DNA from 2 places in the Corynebacterium sp. MSK006 genome. Region 1 is predicted to be linked to the other one. Evidence: predicted binding sites of a transcription regulator. Region 1 holds the regulator's gene; the other holds the start of a gene.
The links. The regulator LexA, encoded in region 1, represses DNA repair genes until DNA is damaged. The targets are predictions, from matches to a motif close to CGAACANNTGTTCG.
Positions count from the first base shown of each region.

Region 2: the regulator LexA is predicted to act here: its motif matches at 4,754-4,767, upstream of recA (recombinase RecA).

Region 1 covers NZ_JASPJZ010000003.1:113,224-127,436, forward strand. Annotated here, with positions in the region: gene QQA02_RS03045 (PTS fructose transporter subunit IIABC) at 1-1,638, opposite strand, end outside; gene QQA02_RS03050 (1-phosphofructokinase family hexose kinase) at 1,739-2,710, opposite strand; gene ptsP (phosphoenolpyruvate--protein phosphotransferase) at 2,884-4,572, shown strand; gene sugR (transcriptional regulator SugR) at 4,741-5,520, opposite strand; gene lexA (transcriptional repressor LexA) at 5,849-6,541, opposite strand; gene QQA02_RS03070 (hypothetical protein) at 6,844-7,242, shown strand; gene nrdR (transcriptional regulator NrdR) at 7,324-7,782, shown strand; gene hrpA (ATP-dependent RNA helicase HrpA) at 7,822-11,751, opposite strand; gene QQA02_RS03085 (DUF2189 domain-containing protein) at 11,876-12,949, shown strand; gene QQA02_RS03090 (hydrogen peroxide-inducible genes activator) at 13,204-14,157, opposite strand.
Region 2 covers NZ_JASPJZ010000001.1:89,276-103,488, reverse strand. Annotated here, with positions in the region: gene QQA02_RS00490 (Rv2732c family membrane protein) at 1-451, opposite strand, end outside; gene miaB (tRNA (N6-isopentenyl adenosine(37)-C2)-methylthiotransferase MiaB) at 462-1,919, opposite strand; gene QQA02_RS00480 (glutamate ABC transporter substrate-binding protein) at 2,041-2,886, shown strand; gene QQA02_RS00475 (regulatory protein RecX) at 2,894-3,478, opposite strand; gene recA (recombinase RecA) at 3,482-4,606, opposite strand; gene QQA02_RS00465 (DUF3046 domain-containing protein) at 4,788-4,994, opposite strand; gene QQA02_RS00460 (biotin transporter BioY) at 5,119-5,718, shown strand; gene QQA02_RS00455 (energy-coupling factor ABC transporter ATP-binding protein) at 5,696-6,379, shown strand; gene QQA02_RS00450 (energy-coupling factor transporter transmembrane component T family protein) at 6,397-7,011, shown strand; gene QQA02_RS00445 (PspA/IM30 family protein) at 7,117-7,953, opposite strand; gene QQA02_RS00440 (helix-turn-helix domain-containing protein) at 8,070-8,414, shown strand; gene QQA02_RS00435 (CinA family protein) at 8,442-8,912, opposite strand; gene pgsA (CDP-diacylglycerol--glycerol-3-phosphate 3-phosphatidyltransferase) at 8,909-9,499, opposite strand; gene QQA02_RS00425 (YciI family protein) at 9,527-9,817, shown strand; gene QQA02_RS00420 (TerC family protein) at 9,875-10,894, opposite strand; gene QQA02_RS00415 (DNA translocase FtsK) at 11,090-14,059, opposite strand; gene QQA02_RS00410 (TIGR03085 family metal-binding protein) at 14,127-14,213, opposite strand, start outside.

The DNA.
Region 1 (14,213 bases):
GTTGATCGGGCCACCGAGGTCGGAGCACATCATCAGGCCGATGATGATGCCCAGGATCGCGGCGGAGGAGCCGGACATGGAGGTCAGCCAGTCCTGCAGGCCGTTCATCAGGGCGGCCAGCGGGCGGCCGAGCAGCAGGAACATCAGGGCGCCGACGGTCAGCGAGCTGAGCAGCGGGATGATGACGACCGGCATCAGCGAGGCGACGAAGCGCGGTACCTTCCAGGAGCCGATCCACATGGCGACCAGGCCGGCGACGATACCGGTGACCAGGCCGCCGATGAAGCCGGCGCCGACGAGCACGGAGACCGCGCCGCCGACGAAGCCGGGCACGATGCCCGGGCGGCCGGCCAGCGCGTAGGCGATGTAGCCGGACAGAGCGGCGACGATGAAGCCCATCGACATCTGGCCGGTGGCGAAGCACACGGCACCGAGGTAGAGCAGCAGGCCGGAGCGGTCGAAGTTGTAGGTGGTGCCGTCGAAGACGACCTCGTTAGCCGGTAGGTTGGTCAACGAGTTACCCAGGACGATGGCCTTCCAGCCGTCGTCGGATCCCACGTCGTAGCCGGCGAGCAGGAAGCCCAGGGCCAGTAGCAGACCGCCGGCGGCGACGAAGGGCACCATGTAGGAGACGCCGGTCATCACGGCCTGCTGGATGCGCTTGCCCCAGCCCAGGCCCTTCTGTTCCTCGGCCTCGGCGGCGGAGGAGGAGCCGGCGGTGCCCGCCACGCGGTGGGCGCGCGGGTTCTTCGAGGCGGCGACGGCCTCGTCGATCATCTTGGTCGGCTCGTTGATGGCGCGCTTGACGCCGGACTCGATGACCGGCTTGCCCGCGAAGCGCTCGCGGTCCTTGACTCCCACGTCGGTGGCGAAGATGACCGCGTCGGCGGCCTCGATGGTCTTCGGGTCGACCGGGGTGACGGCCGAGGAACCCTGGGTCTCGACGACGAGGTCGACGTCGTCACGGGCGTCGGCCCCCTGAGTCAGGGAGTCGGCGGCCATGTAGGTGTGGGCGATGCCGGTCGGGCAGGCGGTGATGGCGACGATGCGCGTGACACCGGACTTGGCGGCCGGGGCGGCGGCCTCGGAACCGGCGGCGGAAGCGCTCGCGGCGGTGGCGCCGGCGGCACCCGCGCCGGCGGCACCGGTGGCGGCGGCGTCGGCGGCGGGCTTCTTCTTGGCCGGGGCGTTGACCACGCTGAGGACCAGCTCGACGATGCGCTCCGGGGTCTCGGCCTCGCGCAGGCCGGCCAGGAAGTCCTTGCGCACGAGGGCGCGGGCCAGCTTCGAGAGGATCTTCAGGTGCTCCTTGCCGCCGCCGGCCGGGGCGGCGATCAGGAACACGAGGTGGGCGTCGCCGTCGGGGCCGGAGAAGTCCACGCCGTTGGCCAGGCGGGCGAACGCCAGGGTCGGCTTGGTGACGGCCTCGGAACGGCAGTGGGGGATGGCGACGCCGCCGGGCACGCCAGTGCCGGACTTGGCCTCGCGGGCTTTGGCGTCGGAGGCGAGCACGGCCTGGTCGGTCGCGCGGCCGGCGGCGTGCACCAGGCCGGCGAGCTTCTGGATCACCTCGGTGGTCGAGGACCCGAAGTCGGCGTCGAGCGCGACGAGATCGGGGGTGATGATCTGGTCAGTCATGGCAGTCCTTCTTGAGCACTACTGAGATTGATGGAGTTGATTGGGTCGGTGGTGACGAATTGGCGGGGCGTGGACCCGATGTGTGTGCGCCTGGGTGCGGTCAGTCGACCGTGGAGACCCGGGTGCGCTCCACGTCGGCCTGGTCCGGCCGCGGCAGCGTGGTGCCCGGCAGACCGGCGGCGGCGGAGCCGTAGGCCACTGCGCGTCGCAGGGCCCCGGCGGAGTCCTCTCCGTCGAGGGTGGCCAGGATGAACCCGGTCAGCGAACTGTCGCCGGCGCCCACGGTCGAGGCGACCGTGGTCGGCGGCGGGGTGCCCTTCCACGCGCCCTCGGGGGTGACCAGGACGGCACCGGCCCCGCCGAGGGTGACCAGAACGTTCTCGACGCCCTGCTCGTTGACCTTGCGTGCCGCCTCGACGACGGGACCGAAGTCGCCGTCCTCGGCGAGGCGCTCGAGCTCCTGGCCGTCGACGCCGACCAGCTGGCCGAGCTCGAGACCGTTGGGCTTGATCAGGTCCGGGGCGGAGGCCGGAAAGCGACCGCCCAGGGCGATCATCGGGGCGTCGGAGGTGTCGACGGCGACCTTGGCCTCCGGACAGGCCTCGCGGACGGCGTCGACGAGCGTCGCGTACCAGTCCGCGGGGGCCCCCGGCGGCAGCGAGCCGGCGAGCACGACCCACTGGCCGGCGCCCTCGGGCACGGCGGCGATGAGCGCCTCGGTCAGCTCGGCGCGCTCGGACTCGGACAGTTCCGGGCCGGGGCCGTTGAGCTTGGTGGTGGTGCCGTCCGGCTCGGTGACCGTCGTGTTGGTACGGACCGAACCGGCGACGGTGACGTCGCGGTGCGGCACGTCCGAGGTGGCGACGAGCGAGACGAAGGGGTCATCGGCGCCGGCGGGGAAGACGGCGAGGGTGTCGGCCCCGGCCAGCTTCGCGGCGTGGGCGACGTTCACCCCTTTCCCTCCGGCGACGTGCGTGGTTGACTTGAGGCGAAGCACGGCGCCGCGCTCGAGCGGGCCGTCCAGCTCGAGCGTGGCGTCAGTGCTTGGATTGGGGGTCAGCGTGACAATCACGGTGGCGCATCCTCCTGCGGGCAGGGCCAGTTCGTTCCGCGCTCCATCATTGCCCGTTTGTGTGGGAATGTCAAGCTTTTTATGTGAGTTTATGTGGGGAACCTGAGGGTTTCATGTCTGGTCGGTAGCTGTTCGTGTGGAAATCCAACGAATGGTTCACTAGTATCGGACGCATGACTTCAGGCACTGACACCACCACCTTCACGGGCACCGCGGTTGTCGCCGGTACGGCGTACGCCCCGGTCGTCTGGGTGCGTCCCCGCCCCGAGCTCCCGGGCTCCGCACGCACCGTCGCCGAGGATGAGCGCGACGCAGAGTACGAGCGCTTCGTCACGGCGGCAGACACCGTCGCTGACCGACTCACCGCACGCTCCGCCGAGGCCTCCGGCCCCGCCGCCGAGGTGCTGCAGGCCACCGCCGGCATGGTCCGCGACCGCGGCTGGCGCAAGGCCGTCCGCAAGAACGTGCGGGGCGGCGCCGACGCCGAGTATTCGGTGGTGCAGGCCACCAGCAAGTTCATCAACATGTTCACCGCGGCCGGCGGCCTGATGGCCGAGCGCACCACGGACCTGAAGGACATCCGCGACCGAGTCATCGCCGAGCTGCGCGGCGAGGAGGAGCCCGGTCTTCCCTCCGTCGACGGCGAGGCCATCCTCTTCGCCGACGACCTCTCCCCGGCGGACACCGCCGCCCTGGACATTGACCACTACAAGGGTCTGGTCACCGAGCTGGGCGGCCCGACCAGCCACACCGCCATCATCGCCCGTCAGCTGAACCTGCCCTGCATCGTCGCCGCGGGTCGCGAGATCTCCGAGATCGCCGCCGGTACCCGCGTGATGGTCGAGGGCAGCCAGGGCGTCGTCTACGTCGAGCCCGACGAGGAGGACGCCCGCCGCCAGGTCCGCGAGTCCCAGGAGCGTGCCGTCAAGATCGCCGAGTGGCGCGGCCCGGCCCAGACCTCCGACGGCCACCGCGTCCAGCTGCTGGCCAACGTCCAGGACAGCAACGCCGCCCGTCTGGCCTCCGAGACCCAGGCCGAGGGCATCGGCCTGTACCGCACCGAGATGAGCTTCCTCTCCGCCGCCGAGGAGCCCAGCGTCGACGAGCAGGCCGCCCTCTACAAGAAGGTCTTCGACGCCTTCCCGCACTCCAAGGTCGTCGTGCGCACCCTGGACGCCGGCTCCGACAAGCCGATCGCCTTCGCGAACATGGACGAGGAGGAGAACCCGGCGCTCGGCGTGCGCGGCCTCCGCATCGCCCGCCAGAACCGGTCGCTGCTGACCCGTCAGCTCGACGCCATCGCCAAGGCCTCCGAGGGCCGCGGCGAGGACGCGCCGACCTGGGTCATGGCCCCGATGGTCGCCACCGCCCGCGAGGCCGAGTGGTTCTCCACCCTCTGCCGCGAGCGCGGCCTGACCCCGGGCGCGATGATCGAGGTGCCGGCCGCCGCCCTGATGGCAGACAAGATCATGCCGCACCTGGACTTCGTGTCCGTGGGCACCAACGACCTGACCCAGTACACGATGGCCGCCGACCGCCTGTCCTCGCAGCTGGCGTACCTGACCGACCCGTGGCAGCCCGCCGTGCTGCGCCTGATCCAGCACACCTGCTCGGTCGGCCGCGACACCAACACCGCCGTCGGCGTCTGCGGCGAGGCCGCCGCCGACCCGCTGCTGGCCTGCGTGCTCACCGGCCTGGGCGTCAACTCCCTGTCGGCCGCCTCCACCGCGATCGCCGCCGTGGGCACCCGCCTCTCGGAGTCCACGTTCAAGCAGTGCCAGGAGGCCGCCGAGGCCGCCCTGGACGCCGTGGGCGCCGTCGTCGCCCGCGAGGGCGTGCGCAAGATGCTCGTCGGCGAGTAAGTCGACAGCCCGCCGGCTGAGCCCGGCGTGACACGACCGCCCCGGACCTCGAGAGAGGCACCGGGGCGGTTCTTTCATGTGCGGGCGTGCACAAACGCCGCCGCGCGCCCCGGGGTGGGGCGCGCGGCGGCGATCAGCGGGACGTCGTCAATTGAACGACGCCGGGGGTCACTCCGCGAGGACGACCTGGACGTTGTGGTCGCGCAGGGCGCGCACGAAGGACTCGGGCGCGGTGGCGTCTGTGATGACGACGTCGATGTCGTCGATCGAGGCGAAGCTGACCAGGTAGTCGTTGCCGATCTTCGACGAGTCGCACAGCACGACCACACGGCGGGCGTTGGTGACCATCGCGGACTTGATGGCGGCCTCCTGAGCGTCGGCCGTCGACAGGCCGTGGTCCAGGGTCAGGGCGTTGGTGCCGATGAATGCGACGTCCGCACGCATCAGCGCCAGGGTGCGCAGCGCGGTGTCGCCGACGACGGCCTGGGTGATCGCCCGGACGCTGCCGCCGAGCAGCTGGATCTCGCTGAGGCCCTTGTTTGCCAGGTTCAGCGCGATCGGCAGGGAGTTAGTCACGATGGACCACTGGTTGGCCTGGCCGGAGTCGGAGATGAGGTCAGCTAGTGCGGTGACCGTGGTGCCGGCGTCCAGGAACATGCCCCCGGGCGGCTCGGGGAGGAACTCGAGCGCGGCGCGGGCGATCGCGGACTTCGCGGTCGGGGCGGAGCGCAGGCGCGCGTCCAGGGACAGCTCGGTGGTCTGGAAGGACTGGGTGGCCACGGCGCCGCCGTGGACGCGGTGGACGATGCCCTCCTTGTCGAGCACGGCAAGGTCACGGCGGATGGTCTCCGCCGTGACATCGAAGCGTCTGGCCAGTTCGGTGACGTTGACTCGGCCCTCGACCGCGGTCTGTGAGGCGATCTGGCGTCGTCTTTCCTCGGCGTACATCTCGCTGGGCGCCTCCTCAGATGGGGAAATGTTTATGAGTGTGCGGGGGGAGGGGGCAAAAATGCCCGATGCCAACATTAAACCACAAAATCCCACATTGTTCATAAGCACTGGGGCGCCATAGCAGGAAAAATAACTACACGTTTGTGTGTGAACGTGCCCGGGTAAAAATCGCCATTCCGGTTCGACCTGCACTTGCGGTGCAAAAAGAGGGACCCGTCACGGAAGCGTGTGCAGAGTCCCTGAGGTTGGATCGGGCCCACGATCGGGGGTGGGCGGGTCATTTGTGTCCGCCCGGGCGGGCGGGGGCCGGCCGGAGGGGAGAAGGCTAGAGCTTGCGCATGACCGAGACGACCTTGCCCATGATCCCCGCGTCGTTGCCTGGGATCGGCTCGAAGGCGTCGTTGTGGGGCAGCAGCCACACGCCGCTGGAGTCGCGGTGGAACTCCTTGACGGTCGCCTCGCCGTCGATGAGCGCGGCGACGAACTCGCCCTCCTCGGCGACCGGCTGGGAGCGCACGACGATCCAGTCGCCGTCGAGGATGCCGGCGTCGCGCATCGACTGGCCCGAGACCTTGAGCATGAACAGCTCGCCGTCGCCGACGACGTCCGCGGGTAGCGGGAAGTAGTCGTCGATGTTCTCCTCGGCCAGGATCGGCGCGCCCGCGGAGATGGAGCCGACCATCGGCACGAACGAGGTCTGGGCGTGCTCCGGCGGCTCCGGGGTGCCCTTGCGGCCCTTGACCGGGGCGCCGGAGAGATCGCGGACGTCGACCGCGCGCGGCTTGTTCGGGTCGCGGCGTAGGAAGCCCTTCTTCTCGAGCTCCTTGAGCTGGTAGGCGACCGAGGAGGTCGACTGCAGGCCGGCTGCGTCGCCGATCTCGCGGATGCTCGGCGGGTAGCCGCGCAGCACCACCGCGTCGCGGATGACTTCGAGGATGCGGCGCTGACGCGCGGTCAGGGATGCGGGGTCTCTGGTGGTGGAGTTCTTCTGCTTCTTGGTGGATCGGCTGGTGGCCATGGTTGCGCTCTCCTGGTCTTCGTCTCTCTGATCGGCCGGTTCGGGCTCGCCGGCTGTTCGCTCTCGGCCGGTCGAGGTCCGGTTCGGTCGGGCCCCGGTGTCCGGCTGTGGTCGGTTCGCGTTCAGTATAGCGCGTCCATGGCAACTGTGTTCGAGGAATTTGTCCGGCGTGGTGGACAGACGCCAGGGCGGGTGCTATAACTCGAACACGTACCCGTAATCGAACAGATGAACTAGTCGATGTTCGACCGGTCGCGCCCGACCTTTAGGGTGGACGTCGAACACGGCGAAAGGAGAACCCCATGACCATTTCGATGCAGCGTAACGCACAGTTTGTCCGTTCCGTCAGCGGTCTGGGCGACACCCGGAACACCGCGTCCGCACCGTCGGTGTGGGAGCCCGGCCAGAGCCGTTCGTCCACCGGTGTTCGAACGCTCGAGATTTCGAAAACCGCCTCTCCGAAGGGGCGGGCGACAATACCCGCCGGGGGTACCCGGAAGGGCGGTGTCCGGCGAACGTCTCGGCGAGTTCAGGAACAGCGCAGCTCGCTGCTGGTCGGCGCGATCTGCGGGCTGGTGCTCGTGCTGGGCGCCCTGATCTTCGGTGAGTCCGACGACGCCGCCGGCTACCCGCCGGTCAACATGGGTTCGGCCACCCACCAGGTCTCCACGGTCGACTTCGACGTCACCGCGGCCAAGTAGCTCGCCTCGGGCTGGCATTAGACTCGGGGCAGTGCCCGGGTGTTCCGGGCGAGCCGTCCCGGACCTAGGAGGGTGCCCGCAGTGTACTGCCCGTTCTGCCACAGCGACCGTTCCCGCGTGATCGACTCACGTGTCATCGACGCCGGAACCGCGATCCGGCGCCGCCGCGAGTGCACCGGCTGCGAGGGCCGCTTCACCACGATCGAGAAGGCCGTCCTGCTGGTGGTCAAGCGCAACGGCGTGACCGAGCCGTTCAGCCGCGACAAGGTGGTCAACGGCGTGCGCCGCGCCTGCCAGGGCCGCGACGTGCCCGACGACGCGCTCAAGCGTCTGGCCCAGAAGGTCGAGGAGAAGGTCCGCTCGAAGGGACCCTCGCAGGTCAACGCCAACGACATCGGCCTGGCCATCCTCGAGCCGCTGCTCGAGCTCGACGAGGTCGGCTACCTGCGCTTCGCCTCCGTGTACAAGTCCTTCGAATCCGCCGAGGACTTCGAGAAGGAGATCCGCATGATGCGCCGCCGTGCCCGCGAGGCCGAGTAGGCGGCCGTGGCCGGCGCGCGGCGCCGAAGGAGACGCCGCCTACAGCTTCGCGACCGCCTTTTCGATGCGCCGGCGCGAGACCGAACCCGCCGTGCCCAGGCGCTGGGCGAAGAGGCTGACCCGGAACTCCTGGATCTGCCACTGCACGTCGCGTACCGCCTTCGTACGCCACGATGCCGCCGGCCGGCCCGACATCTTCTTCTGGAGTGCGGCCTTGACCGCCTCGACCTCGTCCTGGCGGTCGGCGTCGCGGTCCGGGTCCTCCTGCATCTCGGTCAGCCGGATCTCCATTGCCTGGAAGTAGCGCGGCAGGTGGCGCAGGTGCGCCTGCGCGTGCACCAGCACCGCCTTCTCCGGCAGCAGGAACTCCAGCTGCGCGCGCATGTCGTCGATTGCCGGACCCTCCCAGCGCTCCAGCTCCGCGGCCACCGACAGGTACGTCACCAGCGCCGGAGCGATCGCCACCACCGTGCGGCGCACCTGGCCGGGCACCTCCGGGGCCACGGCCGCGGCGAGCTCCCGGTACTTCTCCGGGGAGCGCACCGGCCCGCCGTGGGCCATCATCAGGTCCCGGATCGCGGCCACACGCGCCTGCTCGACCAGGCCGTCGACCCCGCCGTGCGGGTAGTTGTCCACCGCCACGCGCTGCTTGAGCGGCAGCCCCCGGGTCATCTGCTTGGCCGAGACCTTGATCTCGCGCATCAGCATCGTCAGCGTGGCCGTGAGCATCGCCGCGTCCGCGGCCTGCTTCGTCGGCAGCACCTTGACCGCCACGCCGCCGTCGGTGGCCACCAGCGCCGGGTAGGCGGTGACCTCGTGGCCGTCGACGACGGTGGTGACCTCCTCGGCCACGTCGCCGAGGGTCTGCGGGGTCCACTTCTCGGCGCGCTTCGACTCCGCGGCCCGGCCCAGCTTGCTCACCGAGGAGCGGATGTGGCCCGCCTGCCGGTCGCGCAGCGCGGGCAGGGACTTGTCGGTGTCGATGACCTTGCCGCGCTTGTCGATCGCCGCGAACGTCATCTTCAAGTGCGCCGACAGCTTCGTCGGGTCGAAGTCCCCGGCGTCGATGCCGCTGGAGCCGCACTCGTGCAGCGCGCGGGCCAGCTCCTCGGTGACCGTGCCCGCGTACGGCTCGGCCAGGGCGAGCGCCTTGCGCGCGAAGTCCGGGGCGGGCACCACCGTGCGCCGCAGCGGCTTGGGCAGCGAGCGGATCAGCTCGGTGAACAGCTCCTCGCGGAAACCAGGCACGAGCCAGTTGAAGTCGGTGGCATCCAGCCCGGCGAGCATCGGCACCGGCACCTTGACGGTCACGCCGTCGTCGGGCGCGCCCGGCTCGAAGCGGTAGGACAGCTCGTAGTCGACGTCGCCGATGCGCATGTGGTCGGGGAAGGACTCCTCGGTCACGGCCCCGGCGGCGTCGGTGAGCAGCTTCTCCGGGGAGAAGTCGAGGAAGTCCGGCTGCTTGTGGCGCTTGCGCTTCCACCAGCTGTTGAAGTGCGCGCCCGTGGTCGCCATCTCCGGCACGCGGGCGTCGTAGAACTCGAAGAGCGTGTCCTCGTCGACGACGATGCCGCGCCGGCGGGCCTTCTCCTCGACCTCCGCGGCCTCCTCGAGCTTGACCGCGTTGTCGCGGAAGAAGTGGTGGCGGGTGTTCCAGTCGCCGTCGACCAGCGCGTTGCGGATGAACATCTCGCGCGCGGCCGCCGGGTCGACCTTGTGGTAGGGAACCGGGCGGTCGGCGACGATCGGCACGCCGTAGAGCGTGGCCTTCTCGTGGGCCATCGCCGCGGCCTTCTTCGTCGACCAGTACGGCTCGGAGTACTGGTAGCGCACCAGACCCGGCGCGGCCTTCTCCACCCACGCCGGGTCGATGGCGGCGACGTCGCGGGCCCACAGCCGGGAGGTCTCGACGACCTCGGCGGCCATGACGAACTCCGGCGGCTTCTTCGCCAGCGCGGAGCCGGGGAAGATCATGAAGCGGGTGCCGCGGGTGCCCTGGAACTCACGCGACTTCCCGTCGCGGGCACCGATGTGCTGGAGCAGCCCCGTCAGCAGCGCGCGGTGTATCGCGTCGGCGTCGCGCTTGCCCACGACCTTCGTCTTCTGCCAGCCCAGCTGCACGGTGACCTCTGTGAGCTGGCGGATCAGGTCGCGCCACTCGCGCGAGCGCATGTAGTGCAGGTACTCGGCCTTCATCAGCTTGCGCAGCCCGTTGCCGGAGAGCTCGTGGCGCTTCTCCTCGACGTAGTCCCACAGCTTCAGGTAGCTCAGGAAGTCGCTGATGGTGTCCTTGAACCGGGCGTGCAGCTGGTCGGCCTGGGCCTTCTTCTCCAGGGGGCGCTCGCGGATGTCGCGGATGCTCAGCGCGGCGACGATGACGATGACCTCCGCCAGGCAGCCGAGCGTGCGCGCCTCGACGAGCATGCGCGCCAGGCGCGGGTCGACCGGGATGCGCGCCAGGTCGCGGCCGACGTCGGTCAGCTGCGGCAGGCCGTCGCGCTCGCGGTCGGTGATCGCGCCCAGCTCGTGGAGCAGCAGCACGCCGTCGCGGATGGCCTTGCGCTCCGGCGGCTCGACGAAGGGGAACTCGGCGATGTCGCCCAGGCGCAGCAGCGCCATCTGCAGGATGACGCTGGCGAGGTTGGTGCGCAGGATCTCCGGGTCGGTGAACTCGGGCCGGGACTTGAAGTCCTCCTCGGAGTAGAGGCGGATGGCGATGCCGTCGGCGACACGGCCGCAGCGGCCCGAGCGCTGGTTGGCGCTGGCCCGCGAGACCGGCTCGATGGGCAGGCGCTGGACCTTCGTGCGCGTGGAGTAGCGCGAGATGCGCGCCGTGCCGGTGTCGACGACGTAGCGGATGCCCGGCACGGTCAGCGAGGTCTCGGCGATGTTGGTGGCCAGCACGATGCGTCGCCCGGAGTGCGGGGAGAAGACGCGGTGCTGTTCCTGGTTGCTCAGCCGGCCGAACAGCGGCGTGGTCTCCACCCCGCGCCAGTGGCGCGCCTCGATGGCGTCCATCGCGTCGCGGATGTCGCGCTCGCCGGGGAAGAAGCAGAGGATGTCGCCCGGGCCCTCGGCCATGAGCTCCTCGCACGCGGAGACCAGCCCGTCGAGCGGGTCGGTGTCGACGACCTTCTCGCCCTCCGTGCGCTCCAGCGGGCGGTAGCGGATCTCGACGGGGTAGGTGCGCCCGGAGACCTCGAGGACCGGGGCCGGCTCGCCTTCGGCGTCGGCGAAGTGGTGGGCGAAGCGCTCCGGGTCGATCGTCGCCGAGGTGATGATGACCTTCAGGTCCGGCCGGCGCGGCAGCAGCCTCTTCAGGTAGCCGAGCAGGAAGTCGATGTTGAGGCTGCGCTCGTGGGCCTCGTCGATGATGATCGTGTCGTAGCCGTTGAGCCAGCGGTCGCGCTGCATCTCGGCGAGCAGGATGCCGTCGGTCATCAGCTTGACGGCCGTGGTCGGGCTGACCTTGTCGTCGAAGCGGATGGCGTAGCCGACGGTCTCGCCGATCTTCTGGCCGAGCTCCTCGGCGATGCGCTCGGCGACGGTGCGCGCGGCCAGACGCCGCGGTTGGGTGTGTCCGATGCGCCCGCGGCGCCCGCGGCCGAGCTCGAGGCAGATCTTGGGGATCTGCGTGGTCTTGCCCGAGCCGGTCTCGCCGGCGATGACGACGACCTGGTTGTCGCGGATCGCCTCGGCGATCTCGTCGTGCCAGGCGGTCACCGGCAGCTGCTCGGGGTAGTGGATCTCCGGGACGTGCTTGTCGACGTCGCGCAGGCGTTGCGCGGCTGCGTCGATGTCGGCGCCGATCGCGGCGCGCGCCTTGGGCGCGCGCGCCTTACGCAGGCGGCGTCGGAAATTTCTCTCGTCGGCGATGCTCACCTCGTCGAGCCGGGAGTAGAGCTCGTCGCGGGAGGGCGCGGCGGTGTCGGCGTCGTGGTTGCGGTCGGTGTTGTTGCTGGAGTCCATGTCGATGGGGAGATTCTAGTCCGCCCGGGCGCGCCGCACCCCGGCAGGCCGGTGGAAGGCGGGGGTAAAGGGTAGCCTCACGGTGTACGAAACTCAGTGCACCGAAAAGAAAGGGTCTCTCCCGATGACTGGACCTAACGATCCCCGTGACAAAGGGGACGCGGACGACCGCGACGGAATGACCCCCGGCTCCGGCTCCGGTGACGGCTCGGGCTCCGGCTCCGGGCAGGGTGCGGCCTCCGGCTCGTACCCCTCTTACCCGGCCTACCCGTCGACCACCCACCCGGAGGACCGCGAGGACTTCGGCAAACCCGGCGCCGGTTACGGTGCCGCGGGCTACGACCAGGGCGCGGGCTACGGCGCGGACTACGAGGGCTACGGCTACGACGCCGCCGGCTACGACCAGGGCTACGGCTACGGCGACGAGCCTGCGGTGCGTCAGGGCGACGGCCGGGTCTCGATCACCGAGTCGATCGCCTGGGGCTTCCGGGCGGTCTTCTCGGGCTGGCAGGTCTGGGTCCTGGGCACCCTCGGGGTGTTGGCCGTGGTCGGCGTGCTCGGCGGCATCGGCGTCGCCGCGGACATCAACTCCGGCAGCGAGACCGGCTCCGCGGTCGGCTTCGTGATCAACTCGCTGGTCAACTTCGGCATGCTGTTCCTGATGCCGCTCGTCTACAACCTGGCCCTCGGCCACGTCAGCCGCGGGCGCGTGGACTGGAGCATGCTCAAGGAGAACCTGAACTACCTGCCCACGCTGGGCATGTCCGTGGTGGTCAGCGCCGTCGTCGGCATCCTCGTCGCCGTGATCCTGGTCCCGGGGCTCCTCCTGACCGTCTTCTCCGCCGCCAGCACCTCGACCGGCGACGACCTGCCCGCCGGTGCGCTCATCGGCCTGGGCGTCGTGATGCTGCTGGTCCTCCTGGTCGGCCTGATCGCCGGCCCGCTGACCGCGCTGTGGACCTGGGTGGTCGCGGACCGACGCGCCTCCTTCGGCGCCGCGATCGGCGTGGGCTTCCGCGCCGGCCTGAAGAACTTCTTCCCGCTGCTGGGCCTGAGCATCCTGCTCGGCCTGATCACCTTCGTGCTGACGCTGATCACCTTCGGCCTGGCGCTGCTGGTGGTGATGCCCGCGTCCTACAACGCGCAGGCGCACGCCTACCGGCAGGCCGTCGGCGGTGTGATCCCCGCGCGCCGCTGAGCCTCGGTGCGGGCGGCTGAGCGCCGCTGAGTGTCGGTGACCGCCGGTGCGGGCGGCGGCGCGTGAGCCGCTGAGCGCGGATCGCGTGAGCCGCTGAGCGCGGATGAGGACGCGCGTGAGTCGCCGCCCCGCCGCCCCGGCACCGACCGAGAAAACGGGCCCCGTACCCGGTGAGACCCACCGGGTACGGGGCCCGTCGCGCTGCGTCGAGCGGCTGCGGGAGCGACCCGCAGCCCGCCGCCCGGACGCCGCGCCTAGGCGAGCAGTTTCTCGGCGGGGCGGGAGGCCTCGTCGTAGGCCTCGCGCATCAGCCGGCCGATCTGCTCGAACTCGTGGGCGCGCGAGCTCGAGGAGCGGTAGACCAGGCCGATCTCGCGGTCGGCGCGCACGATCGGGCCGAAGGTGGCGGTGGCCACGCCGGTGCGGTGGCACTCGGCGTCGACGGCGCTCATCGGCAGGAGGGTGGCGCCGAAGCCGGCGGAGACCAGCTGCATCAGCGTGGTCAGGCTCGAGGCGCGCGTGACGGCGTGCGCGGCCTTCGACGGGTTGATCTCCGCGCGGCGGCACAGGTCGATGATCTGGTCGTGCAGGCAGTGACCCTCGTCGAGCAGCAGCAGGTCCAGCTTGTCCAGCACGTCGAGGTCGAGGTCGTGGGCGCCGGCCAGCGGGTGGTTCTCGGGCACGACGACCACGAACTCCTCGGTGTACAGCGGCAGGTCCACCATGCCGGAGGCCTCTGAGGGCAGCGCCATCAGCGCGAGGTCGATCTGGCCCTCGCGCAGCATGGTCAGAAGGTGCTTGGTCTTGTCCTCGACGACCGAGGGGCTCAACTGCGGGCAGTGCTCGCGCAGGCGCGGCAGCAGGGTCGGCAGCAGGTAGGGCGCGATCGTGGGGATCATCCCGATGGTCAGCGGCCCGGTCAGCTCGCCGCCGGCGCCGCGGGAACGGTTGAGGAAGGCGTCGGCGGCCTCGAGGGTCTTCTTGGCGAAGGGCAGCAGCGTCTCGCCGATGGCGGTGACGATGACCTTGCGGGTGGAGCGCTCGATGAGCTGGACCCCGAGCCCCGTCTCGAGGGCCACGAGCGCCTGCGACAGTGAGGGCTGGGAGATGTTCAGCTTCTGCGCGGCGGTGCCGAAGTGCTTGTTCTCGGCGATGGTGACGAACGTCCGCAGCTGGGCGAGCGTGGGGCGGTACTCCTTGTTCGACATATCAATCAGGGTAACCTATCGCCGCTCGGAATGTGATCTCGGCCCCTAATAAGTCA
Region 2 (14,213 bases), on a different contig from region 1:
CGAAGGCGACGATGACCACCAGGATCATCAGGTAGGTGCCCACCCCGAGGGTGACGTCGGCCTCGGAGCCTGGGCGCTGCAGGCGCAGCCAGACGGCGAGCAGCGAGTAGGCCACCCCGACGGTGGTGATCATCCAGGCGATCAGCGCCAGAGCGGTGCGGCGGGTGATCAGCGTCGCCGTGGTAAACACGCCGATGCCCAGCAGGCACAGCACCGCGAAGACGTACTCGGTCAGCTTGACCCCGGCGTCGGCCGCCGCGTCGCTGAAGGTGACCACCTGCCAGCCCTGCACGCCGGTGGCCTGCGGCAGCAGCAGGGTGACGAAGTAGACCACCGTGGCGCCGAGCAGGACGTAATAGGCGCCGCCCAGCTCCACGTGGCGGGCGGAGACCTTCTCGCGCCGGGCCAGCTCGCGGGCGGAGGGCTCGTTCGTAGCGGTGTTCTCGGACATGTCCCTCACCCTAGCCGCCGATGCCGGGCAGGCCGAGGCCGACGGTCGCGGGCTTCCTGTCGGCGGCGGCCATGTCGCCGGCCCGGGTGCGGCGGTGGGTGCGCACGCCGGAGTCGGCGAGCAGGAAGTAGGGCTTGGCCTCGGTGACCTCGACGGTGACCACGTCGCCGGGACGGATCTCCCCCTCGGCGCCGGCGGGGTCGAAGTGCACCAGCCGGCCGTCGCGGGCGCGCCCGGACAGGCGGTGGGTCTCGTTGTCGCGGCGGCCGCCGGACTCCTGGACGATCAGCTCGACCTCGTGGCCGACGAGCCTGGCGTTCTCCTCGGCGGCGATGCGGTCCTGGAGGGCGACGAGGCGCTCGTAGCGCTCCTGGACGACCTCCTTGGGGATCTGGTCCGCCATCTCCGCGGCCGGGGTTCCGGGGCGCGGGGAGTACTGGAAGGTGAACGCCGAGGAGAAGCGGGCGCGCTCGACTACGTCGAGGGTGGCCTGGAAGTCCTCCTCGGTCTCGCCCGGGAAGCCGACGATGATGTCGGTGGTGATCGCCGCGTGCGGGATGCGCTCGCGGACCTTGTCCAGGATGTCCAGGAACTTCTTCGTGCGGTAGCTGCGCCGCATCGCCTTGAGCACGCGGTCCGAGCCGGACTGCAGGGGCATGTGCAGGCTCGGGCAGACCGCCGGGGTCTCGGCCATGGCGTCGATGACATCATCGGTGAACTCGGCCGGGTGCGGCGAGGTGAAGCGCAGGCGCTCCAGGCCCTCGATCTCGCCGCAGGCGCGCAGCAGCTTGGAGAAGGCGCTGCGGTCGCGCTCGAGCGACTCGTCGACGAAGTGCACGCCGTAGGCGTTGACGTTCTGGCCGAGCAGGGTGATCTCGGAGACGCCCTGGTCGACCAGGGCTTTGACCTCGGCGAGGATGTCGCCGGGGCGGCGGTCGGCCTCCTTGCCGCGCAGCGAGGGCACGATGCAGAAGGTGCAGGTGTTGTTGCAGCCCACGGAGATGGACACCCAGCCGGAGTAGTTGGACTCGCGCCGCGCCGGCAGCACGGAGGGGAACTCCTCGAGGGCGTCGGCGATCTCGACCTCGGCGCGGTCGTTATGCGCGGCGCGCTCGAGCAGGGTCGGCAGGGAGCCCATGTTGTGGGTGCCAAAGACGACGTCGACCCAGGGGGCGCGGTCGACGACGTGCTCGCGGTCCTTCTGGGCCAGGCAGCCGCCGACGGCGATCTGCATGCCCGGGTGGTTCTCCTTGACCGGCTTGAGCTGGCCGAGGGTGCCGTAGAGGCGGTTGTCGGCGTTCTCGCGCACCGCGCAGGTGTTGAAGACGACGAGGTCGGGCTCGGTGTCCTCGGCTGCGCGCCGGTAGCCGGCGGATTCGAGCAGGCCGGAGAGGCGCTCGGAGTCGTGCACGTTCATCTGGCAGCCGAAGGTGCGCACCTCATAGGTGCGGAGCGTCTGGGATTCCACGGGTGCACATTCTAGGGGTGGGGCAGGTCGAGCCCAATTTCGCGGCGCGCTCCGGCGGGGCGGCTACATTGGAGTGGAACCGTTGGAGTGGAACCGACTTCAGGCCTGGAAGGTGGATGCGATGACCGCGAAGGCGCCCGCGGCGCTCGTCGCCTGCGTGGCGGCACTGGCCGCGCTGACCGCCTGCGCCGAGGAACCGGAGGACGGGCTGCTGGCCGACATGCGCGCGGGCACCGTGGCCGTCGGCGTCAAGTACGACCAGCCCGGCCTGGGCCTGCGCGACCCGGACGGGACGATGCGCGGCCTCGACGTGGAGATCGCCGACCGGGTGCTGCGCCACGTCGCCGAGAACCACGGCTGGGACGCCCCGCGGATCACCTGGACGGAGACCCCGACGGGCCGGCGCGAGACCTCGCTTCGGCAGGGCCGGGTCAACATGGTCGTGGCCAGCTACACCATCAACGAGGAGCGCGCCCGCTCGGTGCAGTTCGCCGGGCCGTACCTGCTGACCCACCAGGCATTGCTGGTCGAGGTCGGCAGCGACGTCGACGGCCTGGGGGATCTCGAGGGCCGCACGCTGTGCTCGGTGACGGGCTCGACGCCGGCGCAGACCGTCCAGCAGGAGATCCCCGAGGTGCGCCTGCGCGAGCTGCCCACGTATTCGGACTGTGTGAGCGCCCTGCGCTCCGGCGAGGTGGACGCGGTGACCACGGACGCGGCCGTTCTGGCCGGCTACGCGGACCAGCAGCCCTCGCGGCTGCGGGTGACCGAGCTGCACCGGAGAAACTCCGACGAGCCGCTGAGCGTGGAGCGCTACGGCATCGGGCTGGACCCCGGTGACAAGGCCGGGGCGCAGGCCGTCGACGAGGCACTGCGCGAGATGCGGGACAACGGCGAGATCGCGGAGCTGATCGAGGAGAACCTGGGCGACGCGCCCGGGGTCTCCCCCGCGGGCCCGGAGGACTAGCCGGGTTCTAGTCGAGCTCCTCGAGGCGCTCGTCGAGGGCCTGGCGGGCCAGCGCGAGCGACATGCCCTCGGGGAAGCCGCGGCGGGCGAGCACGCCGACGATGCGGCGCAGCGCCTTGTCGCGCTCGCGGCGGTCGGCCGGCGCCTCGCGCACGGAGCGGGCCTTCTTGCGGGCCAGGGTGAGCGCGCGTTCGCGCTCGTCCTCGGGGTCAATCTGGTCGAGGGCGGCCGCCCGCTCGCCGGCGCCGACCCCCTTGCGCTCGAGTTCGTGGTCGAGCATGCGACGCGACTTGCCGCGGCGGGTGGCGCGCTGGCGCACCCACTCGCGGGCGAAGGCGGCGTCGTCGATCAGGCCGGCGCCGGCGAGGTCGTCGAGCACGGAGTCGATGACGTCAGCGGCGAAGTCCTTGTCCTGCAGGCGCCGGCGCAGCTCGGCGCGGGAGCGGGCGCGCTGGTCGAGCAGGCCGAGGGCCCGCTCGCGGACCGCCACCTTGGCCTCCTCCTCGGCCTCGTCGAGGATCGGGTTGGCACCCGCGGCGGCTGCCTCGAGGGCGGCGACGGCGCGGGCGAGGCGTTCGGGGTCCGGTGCCACGGGTTATTCGTCGTCGAAGTCGACGTTGGGCACGACGTCGACCGGCTCATCGGAGAGCGCGTCGGAGTCCTCGCCCTCGGCCTTCTCTGCCTCCTGCTCCTGGGCGTACTTGCCCACGCCGAGCTTGACGAAGATCTTGTGCTCGATCTCGTCGGCGAGCTCCTTGTTCTCCTTGAGCGAGAGGCGCACCTTCTCCTTGCCCTGGCCGAGCTGGTCGCCCTCGTAGGTGAACCAGGAGCCGGACTTCTTGACGATGCCCTGCTCGACGCCGAGGTCGATGATCGAGGACTCGCGCGAGATGCCCTCGCCGTAGATGATGTCGAACTCGGCGATCTTGAACGGCGGGGAGACCTTGTTCTTGACCACCTTGAGGCGCGTGCGGTTGCCGATGGCGTCCTGGCCGTCTTTGAGGGTCTGGATACGGCGGACGTCGCAGCGCACGGAGGCGTAGAACTTCAGCGCCTTGCCGCCGGTGGTGGTCTCCGGCGAGCCGAACATGACGCCGATCTTCTCACGCAGCTGGTTGATGAAGATGGCGGTGGTGCCGGAGTTGTAGAGGGCGCCGGCCATCTTGCGCAGCGCCTGGCTCATCAGGCGGGCCTGTAGGCCGACGTGGCTGTCACCCATCTCGCCCTCGATCTCGGCCTTCGGGGTGAGCGCCGCCACCGAGTCGATGACGATGATGTCGATGGCCCCGGAGCGCACGAGCATGTCGGCGATCTCGAGGGCCTGCTCGCCGGTGTCCGGCTGGGAGACCAGCAGGGCGTCGGTGTCCACGCCGAGGGCGCGGGCGTACTCCGGGTCGAGCGCGTGCTCGGCGTCGATGAAGGCGGCGATACCGCCCTCCTTCTGGGCCGAGGCGATCGCGTGGAGCGCCACGGTGGTCTTACCCGAGGACTCCGGGCCGTAGATCTCGACGACACGGCCGCGCGGGAAACCGCCGACGCCGAGCGCGACGTCGATGGCCGTGTTGCCCGAGGAGATCGCGCTGATCGGCGGCCGGCTCTCGTCGCCCAGGCGCATCACCGCGCCCTTGCCGTAACCCTTCTCGATCTGGGCCAGGGCCGCGTCGAGCGCCTTCTGCCGGTCGTCGGCAGCGGCGGCCTTCTTCTTGGTCGTCTTCGCCATGGTTGGGGTGCCTCTTCTTCTCGTTCGTCGGGTGTCCGGGACGGCCGCGGCCACCCCTCACCTCTGTTAGACCCTCCGACGGGTCCGTACGGCTCCACACACTAACCGCGTGGCGGGACCGTCCCGGGCGTCGCGTTCGAAAGTACACGCACGCCTGTTCGAATTCAACGCGACGCGCCGCTCAGTCGTCGCGGCCGAGCCGACGCTCCTCGGGCACCTCGAAGTCGGCGCACAGGGCCAGCCAGATCTCACGGGGGTCCACTCCCCTCTCGAGCAACTGTTCAGCCGTGGCGCCGTGGTCGGCGAGCACGTGCGAGTGGAGGATGAAGTCGCCGCTCTCGGTGCCGAACTCGTCGGCGACGAGGCGGTGGAAGGCGGTCAGTCGCATGGGCACGATCATACGGCGCGGCACGCACGCGCGTCCGCGACCCCCCGGGATTCCCCTCGAGCCCCGGGACTACCCCCGAACCCCGGGGATTTCTCTTAAACGGCGTTCAGGATATGCTGTGCACATGCCTCAGAGAAACAAACTTCTCGACGTCGCCTACTGCGCCGTCTTCGCAGCCCTGATCATCGTATTCGCCTTCGTCTCCATCCCGGTCGGCGCCCTCGGTGTGCCGATCGTGCTGCAGAACGCGGTCATCATCCTCGCCGGCCTCGTGCTCGGCGCGCGGCGCGGCTTCCTCTCCGTCGCCCTCTTCCTCGTCATCGGCCTGGTCCTGCCCGTGCTCGCGGGCGGCCGCACCGTCATCAGCGCCCTGGGCGGTCCGACCGTCGGCTACATCGTCGGCTACCTGGTCTCCGCCTTCGTCGCCGGCCTGATCGCCTACCGCGCCCGCCCGGGCCGCCGCGGCGAGCAGATCGGCTGGTTCATCCTCGCCGCCGCCCTCGCCCTGGTCTGCCAGTACGCCTGCGGCATCGTGGGCCTCATGATCAGCTCCCGCATCGGCCTGGTCGCCGCGGCCGGCGGCCAGATCCCCTTCCTGGTCCCGGACGCCGCCAAGTGCGTCGTGATGGTCATCGTCGCCCTCGGCGTCCACGCCGCCTTCCCCGACCTGCTGCGTCGACCCAACCGCGCCCGGGACACCGATGCCCGCGATCGAGTTCACTGACGTCTCGGTCGAGTTCGAGGAACGCCTCGTCCTCGACCGCGTCTCCCTCAACCTCACCGAGCACCGCATCGGCATCATCGGCGCCAACGGCTCCGGCAAGTCGACGCTCGCCCGCCTGATCAACGGGCTGGGCGAGCCGACCTCCGGCACCGTGCGCGTCGACGGCCTCGACCCCGTCAAGGACGGCCGCGAGGTGCGCCGCAAGGTCGGGTTCATCTTCTCCGACGCGGACAACCAGATCGTCATGCCCAGCGTGATTGACGACGTCGCGTTCTCCCTGCGGCGGATGCGACTGCCCCGCGCCGAACGACGCGAGCGGGCACGCGCGGCGTTGGAGCGCTTCGGACTGGCCGGCCACGCCGACCAGTCCCCGCACCTGCTCTCGGGCGGGCAGAAGCAGCTCCTGGCGCTGACCGCCGTGCTCGTCACCGAGCCGGAGACCGTCATCGCCGATGAGCCGACGACGCTGCTGGACCTGCGCAACCGCCGCATGATCCACGACGTCTTCGCCGGCCTCGACCAGCAGCTGATCGTGGTCACCCACGACCTCGACCTGGTCGCCGACGCCGACCGGGTGATCTACCTGGGCGACGGCGGGATCGTCGCCGACGGAGAGCCGCGCGAGACCATCGCGCGCTATGTCGCGGACATGGAGCGCTGATGGCACGCATGCGGATGATGCCGCGCGCGGTGCCGCTCGGCGTGCACGTGCCCGGCGACACGGTCATCCACCGCGCCGACGCAGGCCTGAAGCTGATCGTGGTGACCCTCTTCATCCTGCTGGCCACCATCTTCGGGCGCAGCCCGCTCGGGGTGGCCCTCTGCGCGGTCATCGTCGCCGTCGGCTACCTCGTCGCGCGTATCCCGTGGGCGGCCGCGTGGTCACAGATCGCCGCCCCGCTGCCCCTGCTGCTGGTGCTCGGCGCCTTCCAGTGGTGGCAGAACGACCTGGTCACCGGCGCGGTGACCGTGGGGCTGCTCGGCTGCTCGATCATGGGCGCGGGCCTGCTTCCGCTGACCACGACCATCGAGGAGCTCCTCGACGCCGTGGAGCACGGGCTGCGGCCGCTCAAGCGCTTCGGCGTGCCGGCCGAGAACATCGCGCTGGCGCTCTCGCTGACCCTGCGCCTGATCCCCCTGCAGCTGGCCACCGTCGGCGACGTCCTCGACGCCCGGCGGGCCCGCGGGGCGGGCTTCTCGCTGACCGCGGTGGCCACCCCCGTCATCGTGCGCTCGCTGCGGCGCGCCCGCGCTCTCGCCGAGGCGCTCGCCGCGCGCGGGGCGGGTGACTGACGCCGGGCGCCTGGCCGCGGCCGACTGACCTGCCCCTCAACAAAAAGAACGGTGTCCCTGGAGGGCCACCGTTCTTCCGGCTTTGTGCGGACTAGCCGCGACGTACTACTCGCCGCGCAGCTCGCGCATACGGCGGGCGACGGCATCCTGGCTGACGTTCGAGGTGTCGGGGGCACCACCCTCGATGGCCTCGCGCTTCGGGCCGGAGGTGACCTCGTTCTCGCCGTTCATCTCGGCGCGGATCTGCTCCAGGCGCGAGTGGCCGGCCATCTGCACGCCGGCCTGCTGGACCTCGGCCATGCGGGCCTCGACGGAGTTCTCCGCGAGCTCGGCCTGGCCCAGGGCGTTGGCGTAGCGGCGCTCGATCTTCTCGCGGACCTGGTCCAGGTTCGGCGAAGAGCCCTGCTGGGTCAGCGAGTTCATCGACTGGACGGACTCGGCGACCTTCTCCTGCATCTTGGCCTGCTCGAGCTGGCTGAGCAGCTTGGAGCGCTCGGCGACCTTCTGCTGGAGCTGGGCGGCGTTGCGCTCGACGGCGGCCTTGGCCTGCTCGGCCTGGCGGATCGCCTGGTCGTGCAGCTTCTTGGTGTCCTCCACCGACTGCTCGGCGGTGACCAGCTGTGCGGCGAAGGCCTCGGCGGCGTTCTCGTACTCGACGGCCTTGCGCTCGTCGCCGTCCGCACGCGCCTTGTCGGCGAGCTTGAGGGCCTGCTTGGTGTTGGCCTGCAGCTTCTCGATCTCGCCGAGGCGGCGGTTGAGCTGCATCTCGAGCTGGCGCTGGTTGCCGATCACGGCGGCGGCCTGCTGCGAGAGCTCCTGGTGCTGACGCTGCGCCTCCTCCATGGCCTGCTGGATCTGCACCTTCGGGTCGGCGTTCTCCTCGATCTTGTTGTCGAAGAGTGCCATGAGGTAGTTCCAGAACTTCTTGAACGGGTTCGCCATGAGAGTGGTCGGCCTCCTGCTTCGGTCGGCGGTCTGAATTGCCCCCCATGATAAACCACGGCCGCGACAAAACACCGCAGGGAACAAAACCGGCGTCCCGGCCGTTATAGATAGTGATGCTCACCGATACCGCTGTCATGACCGCCCAGGCGCCCGCGCACACCCGCCGGCGCCGCCCCGAGCCGCTCCTGCGTGCCGCGCTCGGCGAGGCGCTGCGCGGGTTCCGCCGCGACCGCAACGTCACGCTGCGCGAGCTCGCCGAGACCGCCCGGGTCTCCCCCGGCTACCTCTCCGAGATCGAGCGCGGCCGCAAGGAGGCCTCCTCCGAACTGCTCGCCGCCGTCTGCCACGGACTCGGCGTCTCGCTGGCCGACGTCCTCATCGAGGCCGCCGGCTCCATGGCCATCGAGGAGGCCATCGACGAGGCCGTCGAGGAACTCACCGAGATGCCGGCCGAGTGAGACCGACCGGGTAGGCAGAGCAAGAACCTAGGCCGCGAGCGCCTCGGCCAGGAAGCCGAGGGCCGCGTCCACGGCCGCCGCGCGGATCTGCGCGCGCGAGCCGTCCAGGTCCACCCGACGGGTGCGGGTGGACTCCCCCACATGCGCGAGTCCCAGGTGGACCTCGCCGACGGGGTGCCCGTCCTGGGGCTCGGGCCCGGCCACGCCCGTCAACGACACCGCCCAGTCACAGCCGAGGCGCTCGCGTGCACCCTCGGCCATGCCGGCCGCCGTCTCGGCGGCGACGGGACCGCACCGGGCGAGCACCGCGGCGTCGACAAGCGCCAGGCTGCCCTTTAAGTCGGTGGCGTAGGTGACCAGCCCGCCGCGCAGCACGGCGGAGGCGCCGGGGACGTCGGCGACCGTCGCGCAGGCCAGGCCGGCCGTCAGCGACTCGCAGAAGCCGAGGGTCTCGCCGCGCTCCCCCAGTACGCGCAGGATCTCCCGGGCGCCGTTCACCGGGTACCCGCCCTGTTCTCGCGGTGGGAGTCGACGAGGTACTGGATGCCGGTGACGGCGGTGACGAGCACGGCCGCCCACATCACGGCGCGCGAGGGCCAGTCCATCCAGTCGGGCAGCGGGCACAGGTAGAGGCCGACGGCGACCGACTGCAGGGCGGTCTTGATCTTGCCGCCCTTGGAGGCGGGCACCACACGGCCGCGGCGCAGCTGCACCATCCGCCAGGCGGTGATGCCCAGCTCGCGCACGACGATGATGCCGGTGGCCCACCAGCTCAGCCCGGCGGTCAGGTTCAGGCAGACCAGGGCGGTGATCATCAGCGCCTTGTCGGCGATGGGGTCGGCGATCTTGCCGAAGTCGGTGATCAGGCCGCGGGCTCGCGCGATGTCGCCGTCGAGCTTGTCGGTGATCATCAGCGCGACGAAGAGGGCGAAGGCCGCCCACATCCAGCCGAGCTCCTCGCCACCGGAGCGCAGCACGAGCCACGCGAAGACCGGCACGAACAGGATGCGCAGGCTGGTCAGCACATTGGGCAGGTTGAGATTGCTCGGCCTCGCGGCGGGCGATGGGGACGTGGACACGCCCACCACCCTACCCGGGTCTAGGATCGTCCCATGAACACCTTCGCAGTCCTCTACGAGTACGACCCCGAGAACCCCGCCATCGCCGAGACCCGCCCCGAGCACCGCAAGTTCCTGCGCTCCCTGCTCGACTCCGGGCGCCTGATCGGCTCCGGCCCGTTCACCGACGCCGAGGGCGGCGCGCTGATCGTGATCTCGCTCGAGGAGGGCGCCGGCGTCGCCGACGCGGAGAAGGTCATGGACGACGACCCGTTCACCGTCGCCGGGCTGATCCAGAAGCGCACCGTACGCCCCTGGAATCCGGTGCTCAACATCTGGGGCTAGTCCCCCGCCCCCTGGCCGGTCCCCGCGGGAACCGGCCTTCTTCTACGTCGGGGGCCGCTACTCCGTGGGGGCCTTGGCCCGGGTGTCGACGGCACCCTGGGCCTCGTCGCGCTTGTTCTTCCAGATCGACGCGACGACCGTGATCGTGAGCACGACCACGATGAAGATCAGCGAGAACTCCGTGCCGACCTCGGGGGCGGCGTAGACGTTGTCACCGCCGTTGATGAACGGCAGGTTGTTCTCGTGCAGGGCGTGCAGCAGCAGCTTGATGCCGATGAAGCCCAGGATGACCGAGAGGCCGTAGGACAGGTACACCAGGCGGTCGAGCAGGCCGTCGAGCAGGAAGTACATCTGGCGCAGGCCCAGCAGCGAGAACGCGTTGGTGGTGAACACCAGGTAGGCCTCGGTGGTGATGCCGTAGATCGCCGGGATCGAGTCGAGGGCGAAGAGCACGTCGATCAGCCCGATGGCGATGAGCGCCACCAGCAGCGGGGTGAAGGCGTGCTGGCTCTTTTTGTGGACGATCAGGTGGTCCTTCTCGTAGCCCGAGGTGACCGGCACGACCTTGCGCAGCATCTTGATGACCCACATGTCGTTCGGGTCGGTCGGCGGGGCGTCGCGGACCTCGTCGATGACCATCTTGGCGGCGGTGACCAGCAGGAAGATGCCGAAGATGTAGAAGACGTCCGACCAGGCCTCGATGACCGCGGCGCCGGCCAGGATGAACAGCAGACGGAAGAAAAGCGCCAGCGCGATGCCGATGAGCAGTACCTTCTGCTGGTACTTGCGCGGGATCTGGAAGGCGCCCATGATCAGCGCGAAGACGAAGAGGTTGTCGACGCTGAGCGCCTTCTCGGTGACGTAGCCGGTGAGGAACTCGACGCCGTGCTGGTGGGTCCAGACCACGTAGACGAAGACGCCGAAGGCCAGCGCCAGGCCCACGTAGAAGGCCGACCACCAGGCGGCCTCCTTGATGGTGGGCTCGTGCGGGGTGCGCACGTGGGAGTAGAAGTCGAAGACGAAGAACCCGAGGATCACCAGGATGGTGACCGCCCAGATCCAGAACGGGACAGTCATAGAGACACAAACCTCCGGTCGCGAAGTCGCTTGAGAACCGGAGGTCTCCCCCACTCGCCGCGCGAGCCGGCCCTACCGGGCGCCGAAGGCGGCGCCGTGCTGACGATGAGGACCGTGGGGCGGGGTACTCCCCTCCATGGGGGATCATCCTACATGCCGGGTGCCCGCACGGGCACCCGGCTCACGCAGGCGCCGTCAGACCGCCCCGCCCGAGGGGTTGTGACCGGCGGCGTCCACGACGCGCACGTCCTCGGAACCGCCCGCGGTGCCGGGCGCGGCGTCGTCAATCGACGCCTCCTCGACCTCCTTGGGCGCCTCGGCGGGGTCGGCGCCCTTGATCATCCAGATGATCGTGTCGAGCTCCTCGGGCTTGACCAGCACGTCGCGGGCCTTGGAGCCCTGCGAGGGGCCGACGACGCCGCGGGTCTCCATGAGATCCATCAGGCGGCCGGCCTTGGCGAAGCCGACGCGCAGCTTGCGCTGCAGCATCGAGGTGGAGCCCAGCTGCGAGGTGACGACGAGCTCGACGGCCTCGAGGAGGTCGTCCATGTCCTTGCCGATCTCCTCGTCGATCTCTTTCTTCGCGTCGGACTGCTTGTCCTCCGTGACGCCCTCCGCGTAGTGCGGCTCGGCCTGCGCCTTGGTCGCATCGACCACGCGCTGGATCTCGTCGTCGGTGACGAAGGCGCCCTGGAGGCGCTGCGGCTTGCCGGCGCCCTGCGGGATGAACAGGGCGTCGCCCATGCCGATGAGCTTCTCCGCGCCGCCCTGGTCCAGGATGACGCGCGAGTCGGTCAGCGAGGAGGTGGCGAAAGCCAGGCGCGAAGGCACGTTGGTCTTGATCAGGCCGGTGACCACGTCCACCGAGGGGCGCTGGGTGGCCAGCACCAGGTGGATGCCGGCCGCGCGCGCCTTCTGGGTGATGCGCACGATGGAGTCCTCGATCTCCTTCGGCGCCGTCATCATCAGGTCGGCCAGCTCGTCGACCACGCAGACGATGAACGGGTACGGGTGGTACTCGCGCTGCGAGCCCGCCGGGGCGGTGACCTCGCCGGAGCGGACCTTCCGGTTGAAGTCCTTGATGTGGCGCACGCGCGCGGACTTCATGTCCAGGTAGCGCTGCTCCATCTCCTCGACGAGCCACTGCAGGGCCGCCGAGGCCTTCTTCGGCTGGGTGATGATCGGGGTGATCAGGTGCGGGATGCCCTCGTACGGGGTCAGCTCGACCATCTTCGGGTCCACCAGGATCAGGCGGACCTCCTCCGGGGTGGCGCGCGTGAGCAGCGAGACCAGCATGGAGTTGACGAAGGCCGACTTACCGGAGCCGGTGGAGCCCGCGACCAGCAGGTGCGGCATCTTCTGCACGGAGGCGGAGATGAAGTCGCCCTCGATGTCCTTGCCCAGGCCGATGAGCATCGGGTCGTGGTTGCCGGCCACCGCCGGGGCGTTGAGGACGTCGGCCAGGCGGACCAGCTCGCGGTCCGTGTTCGGCACCTCGATGCCCACGGCGGACTTGCCGGGGATCGGGGTGAGCAGGCGGACGTTGTCGGTGGCCACCGCGTAGGCGAGGTTGGACTGCAGGTTGGTGATCTTGGAGACCTTGACGCCCGGGCCCAGCTCGACCTCGTAGCGGGTGACCGTCGGGCCGCGCGAGAAGCCGGTGACGGCGGCGTCGACGTGGAACTCGGCGAAGACCTCGGTGATCGCCTCGATCATGCGGTCGTTGACCGCCGAGCGGGTTTTCGGCGGGTCGCCGTCGACGAGCAGGCTGGTCGGCGGCAGCTCGTAGTCGGCCTCGCCGACGGGGCTGCGCATCTCCACCGGCTGCTCGGGCTTAGGCTGCGTCTCGCTCTTCGGCGTGGAGGCGGGCACAGCGGCGGCGTCGATGCCGGAGCGGGCGACGATGGCCTGGCGCATGGCCTCGCGGGACTGGCCGACGGCGTCGCCGGCGTCCTCCTGTGGCGCGGCGGGGGCCTGGTGGGGCGCGGCCTTCTTGGGCGCCTTCTTCTTGGCGGGCTTCGCGGCCTGCTGCGCGGGCAGCACGCGGGTGGCGGCGTCCTGCGGCTCCGGGGTGTCGACGACCGGGATCTCGCCGGTGTCGGCCTCGGAGGCGCCGCCGTCGAAGAGGGTGTACTGCGCGGCGGCGGCCTCGTCCCCGGCGACCGGGTAGGCCTCCATGGGGCTGGGGCGTCGCTTCGATTGACGACGTCGCGCAGGCTTGCGGCGGGCGCGCGGCTGCGGCGTCTCCGCCTCCCCCGGGTGGACGGCGCGCGGCTCGTCGCCGCCGGCGCGGCGCTCGAGCTCGCCGTCGACGGCGCCGTAGATGTCGTCGTCGTCCGCGCCCTCGTCGACGCGTCCGGCGTCCAGGGAGCCGCGGATGGCGCCGACGAGGTAGTCCCAGGCCTCGCGCACGGTGATGCCGGTGACGCAGAGTGCGCCCCAGATGATCACGAGGATGAGCAGCGGGATCGCCACGACGTTGAAGCCGCCGGTGAGCAGGCCGCCGACGAGCAGGCCGACGGCGCCGCCGGCGTCCTTGCGCCCGGCCCAGTCGGCCGGGTCGCCGGCGAAGATGTGGATCAGGCCGAGCATGGCCACCACGATGAGCGCCGCTCCCCCGGTGGCGCGCAGCGGGGTAGACCGCAGGTCGAGCGCACCGGCCATCATGGCCACGGCGAGGGCGACGAGGGCGACGGGCAGCACAAAGGCGCCGGCGCCGATGACCATCTGCACGCCGGTGGCGATGGCGGCACCGACGGGCCCGGCGATGTCGAGCCAGACCGAGGCGCCGATGACGACGGCCAGGCCGATCAGGGTAAGCGCGACGGCGTCGGTGCGGTCACCGGCCTCCGCCGGTTCGGTCTCGTCCTCGCGAGGGGCCTCCTCGGTGGTCATCTGGCGGGACTTCCTCTTCTTCCTCTTGTCCTCGGCCGCTTCTTCGACGGGGTCCTCGCGGCGCGGGCCGCGACCCCCGAAGCGAAGCATCGATCCCACAGCGCGAAAGGCGCTGCCGGTCCTCTCTTCGGAGGTGTCGGCAGCGCGGAAGGCGGACGTGGTGGTCGTGCCGGGGTCACGGTCGCGACGCCGGGCCCGCGGGGGCCGGCGCGTCGACGGACCCGAGCGGGCCGTCCGCTCCGAACGGTGCGTGGAACTGCTCACTGTCATGCCGTTCACTCTAGTTGCCGGTGCCCCACCATTCACACCAGACACACGGGGTGTCGGGAGGTAAAGTTCAGAGACTTGATCGATTGACCGCGGCCTCGTCGCCGCCGATCTCGACGTCGACGGCGTCGCGGCCGAACGCCCACAGCAGCAGCTC